2 regions of the Janthinobacterium sp. PSPC1-1 genome follow, and region 1 is predicted to be linked to the other one. Evidence: predicted binding sites of a transcription regulator. Region 1 holds the regulator's gene; the other holds the start of a gene.
The links. Region 1 encodes FNR, which switches genes on or off when oxygen is low (the NO sensors DNR and NnrR bind a similar motif). Its sites were predicted from a motif close to TTGATNNNNATCAA; they were not measured.

Region 1 (5,011 bases):
GCCATCATCACCAACCAGAGCAGCACCGACCTGGGCATCGCCATCGGCAGCAGCGTGACGGCAATTTTTAAAGCCTCCAGCGTGATTCTGGGCGTGCCGGCGTAAATTTGGTAGGTCGGATTAGCGCGCAAGCGCGTAATCCGACATGATCCGCCAACAATGTTGTCGGATTACGCGGCGTGCCGCCGCTAATCCGACCTACTCTTTTAATCTTTCAGCCTCGACAACCAATCGGCGGCCGCCGCCAGCGCCTGTTCGAGTTCCTGCGCCGTGTGCGCCAGTAGCGCCGGCACCTCGTCCAGGCGGCCCGCGTCGATGGCTTCCTCGGTGGCAAACGCGGCGCGGATCAGGCGCTTCGTGCCCAGGGTACCCACGGAACCGCGCACGCCGTGCAGGATGCGCGCCACGTCGCTGTGGCGGCCCGTTTGCAACGCTGTTTCGGCGTCGCGCACGGGCGTCATGCCCTTGTTCAGGGCGTCTTCCACCATGCGCCGCAGCACGCCGCGCCCCTTGGCATCGCGGCCCATCACGCGCATCAGCGGCGCCATGGAAAATACCTCCTCATCGGCAACTGTCACCGGCTCGGCCGTTTGCACTGGCGGGCGCTTCGGCAGGTGGCGCAGGATGACTGCCATCATCTCTTCCACCACCACGGGCTTGGCGATGAAATCGCTGATGCCGGCCGTCATGCAGCGCTCGCGCTCGGAGGCCAGCACGCCGGCCGTCATGGCGATCACGGGCAAGTTCAAGCGCAGTTCCGTGCGGATGATGTGGGTGGCGCTGAAGCCGTCCATGACAGGCATCTGCATGTCCATCAGCACGATGTCGTAGCGCAGCGCCTCCGTGCGCAGCCGTTCCACGGCTTGCAAGCCGTCGCCCACCACGTCCAGGGTGGCGCCCATGTGTTCGAGGATGCCGCGCGCCACGGCCTGGTTCAAATGATTGTCTTCCACCAGCAGGAAATGCACGCCGGCCAGTTCGGTGCCCAGCGGCTGGTGCAGGATGCGCTGTTCGCCGCCATCGTTCTTGGCGATCAGCGCCTGGTGCAGGGCATCGAACAGGCTCGAACCCGTGATTGGCTTCATCAGCACGACATCGGCCTCGGCCGCGCTGGAGATTTCTTCCAGGTGGTTGCGGGCGAAGGCGTTGACCATCACCACGATGGGTTGGCGCTGGCCGCTGGCCGCCTGGCGGATGGCCTTGGCCGTGGCCAGGCCGTCCATGACGGGCATGTGCCAGTCGGCCAGCACCACGTCGTACGGTTGCTGCTGCGCCAGGCGTTCGCGGTACAGTTCGATGGCGGCAAAGCCGGAGTCCACTTCGTCGGCCAGCCAGCCCCAGGCTTCGATCAGCTTGACGATCAGTTCGCGCGTGGTGCGGTTATCGTCTGCCACCAGCAGGCGCAGCTGGCCCAGGGCCGGCGTGCGCCGCGTTTCGGCCGGCTGCGCCAGCATCTCGAACGGCACGCTGAACCAGAAGCGGCTGCCCTTGCCTTCGCTACTGGCCACGGCGATATCACCGCCCATCATGTGGATCAGCTGCTTGCTGATGGCCAGGCCCAGGCCCGTGCCGCCGAAGCGCCGCGTGATGCTCTGGTCGCCCTGTGAAAAGGCGGCAAACAGCTGCTGTTGCTGCAACTCCGTCATGCCGATGCCCGTGTCGCGCACTTCGAAGCGCAGCCAGGCGCGGCCTTGTTGGCTTTCGGCCAGGCTGACGGCCACCACCACTTCGCCGCTCTCCGTAAACTTGATGGCGTTGCCGGCCAGGTTGACGAGGATCTGCTGCAGGCGCTGGGCGTCGCCCACCAGGCGCCGCGGCACGTCCGGCTCGACGGCGATGGCCAGTTCCAGCTCCTTTTCGCCCGCATTCATGGTCATCGTCGTGGCCAGCGTGTTCATGACCTCGTCGAGGTCGAATTCGACGGGCGACAACTCCATGCGGCGCGCCTCGATCTTCGAATAGTCGAGCACGTCGTTGAGGATGCCCAGCAGCGACTGGCCCGCCACGCGCACCATGGTCAGATACTTGCGCTGTTCCGTATCGAGCTTGGTATTGCCCAGCAAATACACCATGCCCAGTACGGCATTCAGGGGCGTGCGGATTTCATGGCTCATGTTGGCCACGAAATCGCTCTTCGCGCGGTTGGCCGCCTCGGCCCGGTCGCGTTCCTGTTCCAGCTCCGCCGCACGCGCTTCGAGTTCCTGCTGCAGGCGGTCGCGTTCGCTCATCAGGCTGTTGAACGCTTCCGTCAGTTCGCCGATCTCGTCGCGCTGCCGCACCGGCACGGGCGTGAAGCGGCTGCCACTGGTGCGCATGGCTTGCAGCGTGTCGCGCAGGTGCACCAGCGGCGACAGCAGGCGCACGGTGACCCAGCCCAGAATAAACGCGGCCAGCAGCGAAGCGAGGACGCTCCACAGCACCAGCCGGTACAGCACGCCATCGAACGGTTCGAAGGCATCATCGAGAGGCAGCGAGGCGGCCAGCAGCCAGTTCACCGATTTCAGGCGCTTGAAGCTGTTGACGGCCGTGATGCCGCGGCTGTTGGTGCTGACCATGCTGCCTTCGCCATCGTTCTTCAGCAACTGGGTCGTCGTCAGGTTGGCGTTCGGCTGGCGCGGCTGCAGCAAGCGGCTGGTATCGGGGTGCAGCACATAGCGCGGCACGGCGCCGCGCGTGAGGATGAAGTAATAGCCGCTCTTGCCGATCTTTTCCGAGCGCAGGCGTCCCAACAGGTTGTCCTTGTACAGGCGCAGCACACCGATCACCACGCCGGCCACCTGGCCATCGGCCGTGAGCACGGGCGCCACCATCTGCACGATGGGCATGCCGCTCGACTTGCCCAGCATCGGCTCGGTGATCATGGGCTGGCGCGTGCGCAGGACGGTCTGGAAATACTCGCGCTCGGCGACGTTGATGCCGGCGCGCCCCGCCACTTCCGGCATGTCGGCCACGACGGCGCCTTGCGCATCGAGCACCAGCACGTCGTCGAACAGTACCAGCATCGAGCGGCGCGCATAGTATTCGCGCAATTGGGCTGGCTGGGCGATCAATTCCGGCGGCTGCTGCCTGGCCGTCAGCGTGACGATCTGCAGCAGCATGCCCAGCTTGTCGTCGAGTTCGGCAGCGGTGCGGGTGATCAGGGCAGACTGCTGGCTCAGCAGTACTCGGGTGAAGTCGGCGCGCATGTGCTGCACCTGTATCATGGTGACCAGCGCGATCATGGCGATCGAGGTCAGGCTGGTGGCCAGCGCGACTTTTGCTTTGATGCCGAGAGGCTTCATGATTTCCTTTTCAGTACCGGGCGGTACAGGCGGCAGCTAATGCTGTCGGGAATTTTCCTATCAATACATCAACTTGGCAAGCGGCGCCGCGCAAATTGCCTTTCCCACATGGGCTTTTAATGATGTTGCCATATAATCAAGGTTAGAACGTCGTTTATTCAGCGGAAATGCGGTGAAATTGGCACACGGCAACCCTGTATGCAGTAAACTCGTTATTGCATTTTCTAAAAGGTACCGACATGACTGAAGCGCTACTCACTCCCACCATGCCCACAGTGACCGTGGAAGCGTTGCGTGCGCGATGCTCGACCTGCAGCATGCATCAATTGTGCCTGCCGATGGGCCTCGATGTGGGCGACATGGACAGGCTGGACCAGATCATCGGCCGCCGCCGCAAGATCGTGCGCGGTGCCTCGCTGTTCCGCATCGGCGACTCGTTCCAGAATCTGTACGCGATCCGCCTGGGGCACTTCAAGACGTACCAGATCAATCCGGGCGGTGAAGAGCAGGTGACGGGTTTCCAGATGGCTGGCGAACTGCTGGGCATGGACGCCATCAGCGCCGACCGCCACCACTGTAATGCGGTGGCGCTGGAAGACAGCGAAGTGTGTGAAATTCCGTTTTCCAGCCTGGAACAGTTGCTGGGCAATATGCCGACCCTGCTGCGCCATTTCCATCGCATGATGAGCCAGGAAATCACGCGCGAGCAAAGCGTCATGCTGTTGCTGGGCAATATGCAGGCGACCCAGCGTTTTGCCGCCTTTATCGTCAACCTGGCCTCGCGCTATGAAGCGCGCGGCTATTCGGCTAGCAAATTTCAGCTGCGCATGTCGCGCGAGGAAATCGGCAATTACCTGGGGCTGACCATCGAGAGCGTCAGCCGTTTATTGTCGAAATTCAAGAAGGAAGGCTGGCTGCGCGTCTCCAACCGCGAGATCGAGATTTTGCAGCCCGCCAAGTTGAAAGCCATTACAGCCGGCACGGACGTCTGCAAATAACAGCACCGTCAAAACCTACTGCGCGTCGCGCTTTGCGGCCTGCGATGCTCGCTGTGCTCTAGCACAGCTGCGCTTCTTAGCCACAAATCACTGCCGCTCGCTACGGTTTTTTCCCGGCGCTGTACGTTATAGCTCTTCATCCGCATGCAGCGCGATGCTGCGCTGCAGCGGCCAGGTCCAGATGCCGGACAGGCGCCACTCGCGTTTGTCGTTTTCCACCAGTACTTGCCAGCGGCTGCGCTCGAGCATCGGCAGCGCCACGGAAAAATTGCCCGCCGCATCGGGCTGCACCAGCAGCTTGATATCCTTTTCCGGCAAGGTCGCATGCGCCAGATGCAGCTGCAGCGGACCCTGGTAAGCCTTGCCGAAGCTGTGCACGGAACCACTCAGGCGCGCCTGTGCCACATCATAGGACAGGCTGGTATCCATCGCCAGGTCGCTGGCGATCGTGTCGCGCTTCAAATCCTGGTTGATCGCCTTGCCCTGCTTGTAATAGTCGCCCACCACCAGCGCATCAGGCTGCGTAAACGCGATATAGCCCATGAAGCTGCCGACGACCACGGACAGGCCGGGACCGATCATCAGCAGCCATGGCCAGCGATGCTTGTACCACGGGGCAACGGGGGCTTGCAGCTTGAGACTGTCGGACATTTTGTTCTCCTTGGGGTCAGACCCTTTGGGTCTGACCCCAGCTTTTGCTTCTGGGTTGAAAATAAAGTAAAGCTAACGCAT
Region 2 (5,011 bases), on a different contig from region 1:
GATTTTTGATCATGTCTCTCAAACAAATTACCTCTTTGCCTACCTACAACCCGAATCGCGTCCTCGATGCGATCATCGACAAGCTGCAACTGAAAAACGATGCCGCCCTGTCGCGCGCGCTGGAAGTGGCGCCACCGGTCATCAGCAAGATTCGTCACAACACCTTGCCGATCGGCGCCACGATCCTCATCCGCATGCATGAAATCAGCGATTTCAGCATTCGTGAACTGCGCGAGTTGATGGCTGCCTAAGAGCGCCTGACAGACGGCAAACTGAGAGGTGCCGTCTGGGTACGTCAGGCTTGCCGCGTGCGGCAGCCACATCTGTTTTCCGTTTTTCTATTGCGGGGCGCGGTTCAGTACCGGACGATCGACATAGAAACGCCCCATTTCCAGGCTGGTCGAAGACGACTTGAGCACCGCTGCTGCCAAGGTGGCGGGCGCGCCGGAAAATGCCGTGCTGGCAGCGCCCGTCGCGCGGCCCGAATACGCCGTCGCCTGCACCGCTGCACCGGAAAACGCCGTCTGCCCGGCCCGGCCCGAGTACGCTGTCGCTTGCACCGCTGCACCGGAAAACGCCGTCTGCACGGCCCGGCCCGAGTACGCTGTCGCTTGCACTGCGGCACCGGAAAATGCTGTTTGTACAGCCCGTCCTGAATACGCCGCCTGTACGGCGCGCCCCGAATACGCCGTTTCTGCGCGGATATAATCTTCCCCGAACGTTTGCTCATACAGCTGCTTCATGCGCTCGCCCACGCGCTGGTGCGCCGCTTCGTCGTCTTCGCCGCGCAGGCCGATGTACGGAAAGTGATGCAGGAAGTAGCCGAAGACCTGTTCGCAGTCCGCCGCATATTTCAGGGTGTCGAGGATGTGGTAGTGCCAGAAGGTATCGACATCCATCAGCGGCGCTGTTTCTTCTTGCGGAAACTGTTTCATCAGGATCAGAAAGCGCCGGTACTCGAACTCCACCGCATTGGCCTTCTCCAGGCTCCATCCTTCGCCTGACTCTCGGTGCATCAGCTTGACTTTGATCGCGTCCAAATTCAAATCGGCAATTGCCTTGAAACTGTCGTTCGTATCCATGAATGTCCTTGTGGTAAAGAGCGTTGTGGGAAATACAGTGCAACAAGGGAGAGTGGTGGGGGTGTACTCCTGGTAAATAGTTAAGGAATGCCTAGCCCATGGCGGGCAGGTGCTGAGTTGTTCTACATCAATATTGCATCTAATTACAAAATACGCAAGCTGAGCTTGTTTCATGCGGGACGTGCCTGTCAGGTGCTGGCCCGGCTGTCTTCCTGGTAGGGAAATGCCGTGGCGTCCGCACCCAGCGGCACGCTGACATGCACGCTCATGCCTGCGCCGGGGCTGCTTTCGATGTAGAAAGTACCGCCCAGCAACTTGATGCGCTCCTCGATGCCCACCAGGCCAAACGAGCCCAGCTTGTTGCGTCCGTCGATGGCCGCGCCCACGCCGTTGTCGCTGACGCTCATCGACACGGTGTCGCGGCACTTTTCCAGCTTGACTTGCACGCGGCTGGCATTGGCATGCTGGGAAATGTTGCTGAGCGACTCTTGCAGGATGCGGAACAGGGCCGTGGCGCACTGGTCGCTCAAATAGATATCGTCATGGCTTTCGCTGATTTCGCAGGCGATGCCGGTGCGCTGGCGAAATTGCGCCACCTGCCATTCGACGGCCGCATTCACGCCCAGATCCAGCACGGTTGGACGCAAGTCGTTGATGATCTGCCGCACGCTTTTAATCGTGGCGTCGATCTGCTCCAGGGTCGAGCGGGCGCGGGCGTTCAGGCGCGGATGGCGGCGCTGCGTGCGCGAGGCCAGCATGTCGGCATCGATGCGCAGCACCAGCAGATTCTGTCCCAGGTCGTCGTGGATTTCGCGCGCGATGCGCTTGCGCTCCTCTTCCTTGATCCGGTCGGCGTGGGCCGCCAGGCGGCGCAGTTTCTGGTGCGACAGCTGCAGGCGGATCTGGCTGGCGCGCAATTCCTCCGTCATGCCCGTCGCCAACTGGATGGCGCGCCGGCGCGACGACGCCAGAGTGTGAAACAGCATGTACAGCAGCATGGCGCTGGCAAAACCGGTCAGCAGGGCCAGCCACGGCAGGAAGGCATCGAAGCGCGTATACAGGTCGCTCTTGCGCACGCTGAACAGCGCTTGCCAGACGCGGCCATTGTGTTCGATCAGCATCGTGCTGCTCAGGTAGCGTCCGGAGTTGCCGGGCAGCCACCATGGCGCATGCATGCCCGCCGTCGTGCTGTCGAAGATGGGGCGCATATCGTGCGGCAAGTCCGGCTGTTCAAGCGCCTGCTGGCCGATATCGAACAGGGTCAGGCGGACATTGTGTACCGGCATGTCGGCCAGCGCGCTGCGCATCATCGTCACCAGGTCGTAGCCGATGCCAACGGAACCCTGGTAGGCCGCGCGCCTTTGCTCCAGCGTATCGGTCGGCATGCCGAAGCGGTACACGGGCAGGCGCATGGCCATGCCCGTCAACTGCGGCCGGCCTTCCATCGGCACGGGGGCGCCGGAATTGCAGATCTGCCCGGTATCGCGCGACTGCGCCAGCGTTTCGGCGATCAGGGGCCGCGAAGCGATGTCATAGCCATACTTTTCCGCAGCGCTGGCAATCGGCTCGATGTAGACCAGCGCGGAATAATGGGGGCGCGGGCCGGGCGGATGGATGGCAAACGCCGGATAGCCGTCGCGCCCGGGCGGATAGTCGCGCTGCATGGCCGCTTCGAAGGCGGCGCGCTGCGACTCGTCGAGTTCCCGGCTGTAATTGAGATTCATCACGCCCGGGTAGTTCTGTTGCAAGGCGATGTTTGCCACGTAGCGGTGGAATTGCTCGCGGCTCACGTGTTCATTCGCGTGAAACAGGCTGGCCGTACCGCGCAGCAAGTTGGTATACGACTTGAGGCGCGATGTGATGGTTTTCTGGGTATTGCGCGACAGATTGTTGAACAGCTCGCTGGCATCGTTTTCGATCGACAGCGAGGCGGCCATGTAGAACAGCAGGCCCACCATCAGCGACATCACGACGCCGAGCATCCAGAGCGGTTTTTTTTCAGCAGATAAGTGTTTGCCGGCAGTAATAGACATCGCCATCCGCATCAGGAAGAGGAATCGGGTGCCGCCTGTGTGCTGGAGGCTGTACTGAGTTGCATAATCACTATCGGCATTGCAAATTGCTCAATAGCTGCCTAATATACAAAATTATCGTGAATATAGTCAACAGGCAATATTTTGCTGGTGGCTATGTTGCTAGAACGAAAAAAAACCGCCGCAGCGGTTTTTTTTGTGGCTCGTCCGGCGCCTTACTTGGCGGGCTGCCAGCTGTCTTTCAGGGTGACGATGCGGTTGAAGACGGGCTTGCCCGGCTGGCTGTCGACGCGGTCGGCCGCGAAATAGCCGTGGCGCTCGAACTGGAAGCGCTGTTCCGGCTGAGCCAGTTCCGCGCCCGGTTCCAGCCACGCTTGCACCACTTCCTTGGCCAGCGGGTTCAGGGCCAGCTTGAAGTCCTTGCCGCCCGCGTCCGGCTGCGGGTCTGTAAACAGGCGGTCGTACAGGCGTACTTCGGCGGGAATCGCCGTCGGCGCGCTGACCCAGTGCATATTGCCCTTGACCTTGTAGGTCGAGCTGCCTTCGGTGCCCGACTTGCTGTCTTCAAAGTAATTGCAATGCACGGCGATGACCTTGCCGTTTTCATCCTTGTCGTAGCCCGTGCACTCGACCACGTAGCCATAGCGCAGGCGCACGCGGCTGCCCGGCTTGTCGTCGATCGGTGGATACAGGCGGAAGTAACCCTTGTTCGGCACTTCCATGAAGTCGTCTTCCTCGATCCACAGCTCGCGCGAGATGGGGAAGGTGCGCAAGCCCCGTTCCGGGAAGTGCGGGTGCACGGGCGCCGTGCATTCCACGCTGTCGTTTTCAGGGAAATTGTCGATGATCAATTTCAACGGACGCAGCACGGCCACCGTGCGGGGCGCCTTCGGGTCCAGGTCTTCGCGCAAACAGCCTTCCAGCACGCTGTAGTCGATCCAGCCGTCGGACTTGGTCACGCCCGTGCGTTCGCACATCAATTGAATCGCTTCCGGCGTGTAGCCGCGGCGGCGCATGCCCACCAGGGTCGGCATGCGGGGGTCGTCCCAGCCGTCGACGATTTTTTCTTCGACCAGCTGGCGCAGCTTGCGCTTGCTGGTGACGATGTAGGTCAGGTTCAGGCGCGAGAATTCGAACTGGCGCGGCACCGGTTGCTGGAAGAAGCCGCCGGCCGACAGCGTTTCCAGCAGCCAGTCGTAGAACGGGCGGTGGTCCTGGAATTCCAGCGTGCAGATCGAATGCGTGATGTTTTCCAGCGCGTCCGAGATCGGGTGCGTGTAGTCGTACATCGGATAGATGCACCAGGCGTCGCCCGTGCGATGGTGATGTGCATGGCGGATGCGGTAGATGGCCGGGTCGCGCAAGTTCATGTTCGGCGAACGCATGGCATCTTCGTTCATTTTCGCGCGCAGGATGTGCTCGCCATCCTTGAATGCGCCCGCCTTCATGGCGCGGAACAGGGCCAGCGATTCGTCGCGCGGACGGTTGCGGAACGGCGAATTCTTGCCGGCCTGGCCGAAATTGCCCCGGTTGGCGGCCATGTCTTCGGCGCTCTGGCTGTCCACATAGGCAAAGCCGGCCGTGATCAGGTACTCGGCCATCGCGTACAGCTGGTCGAAATAGTCGCTCGCGTAGTGCAGGTGGCTCTGGCCATCGGCATGCTTCGGTTCCCAGTCAAAGCCCAGCCATTTCACGCTGTCCATGATGGTGTCGACGTATTCCTGCTCTTCCTTCGCCGGATTGGTGTCGTCGAAGCGCAGGTTGCACTGGCCGGCGTAATCGCGCGCCAGGCCGAAGTTGACGCAGATCGACTTGGCGTGGCCCACATGCAGGTAGCCGTTCGGCTCCGGCGGGAAACGCGTGATCACCTGGGGCAGGCCGGGACGCACGTGGGCG

Region 2: ACP7EG_RS18030 (glycine-rich domain-containing protein) is a predicted target of FNR. The motif match lies at 1,200-1,213, and genes of this name have one in related genera.

The regions. Positions count from the first base shown of each region.
Region 1 is NZ_JAFCWP010000002.1:65,798-70,808, reverse strand. It holds gene ACP7EG_RS07840 (TOBE domain-containing protein) at 1-105, shown strand, start outside; gene ACP7EG_RS07835 (response regulator) at 207-3,281, opposite strand; gene fnr (fumarate/nitrate reduction transcriptional regulator Fnr) at 3,521-4,279, shown strand; gene ACP7EG_RS07825 (FixH family protein) at 4,406-4,930, opposite strand.
Region 2 is NZ_JAFCWP010000005.1:292,692-297,702, reverse strand. It holds gene ACP7EG_RS18035 (hypothetical protein) at 12-251, shown strand; gene ACP7EG_RS18030 (glycine-rich domain-containing protein) at 339-1,082, opposite strand; gene ACP7EG_RS18025 (CHASE domain-containing protein) at 1,271-3,115, opposite strand; gene ACP7EG_RS18020 (glutamine--tRNA ligase/YqeY domain fusion protein) at 3,331-5,011, opposite strand, start outside.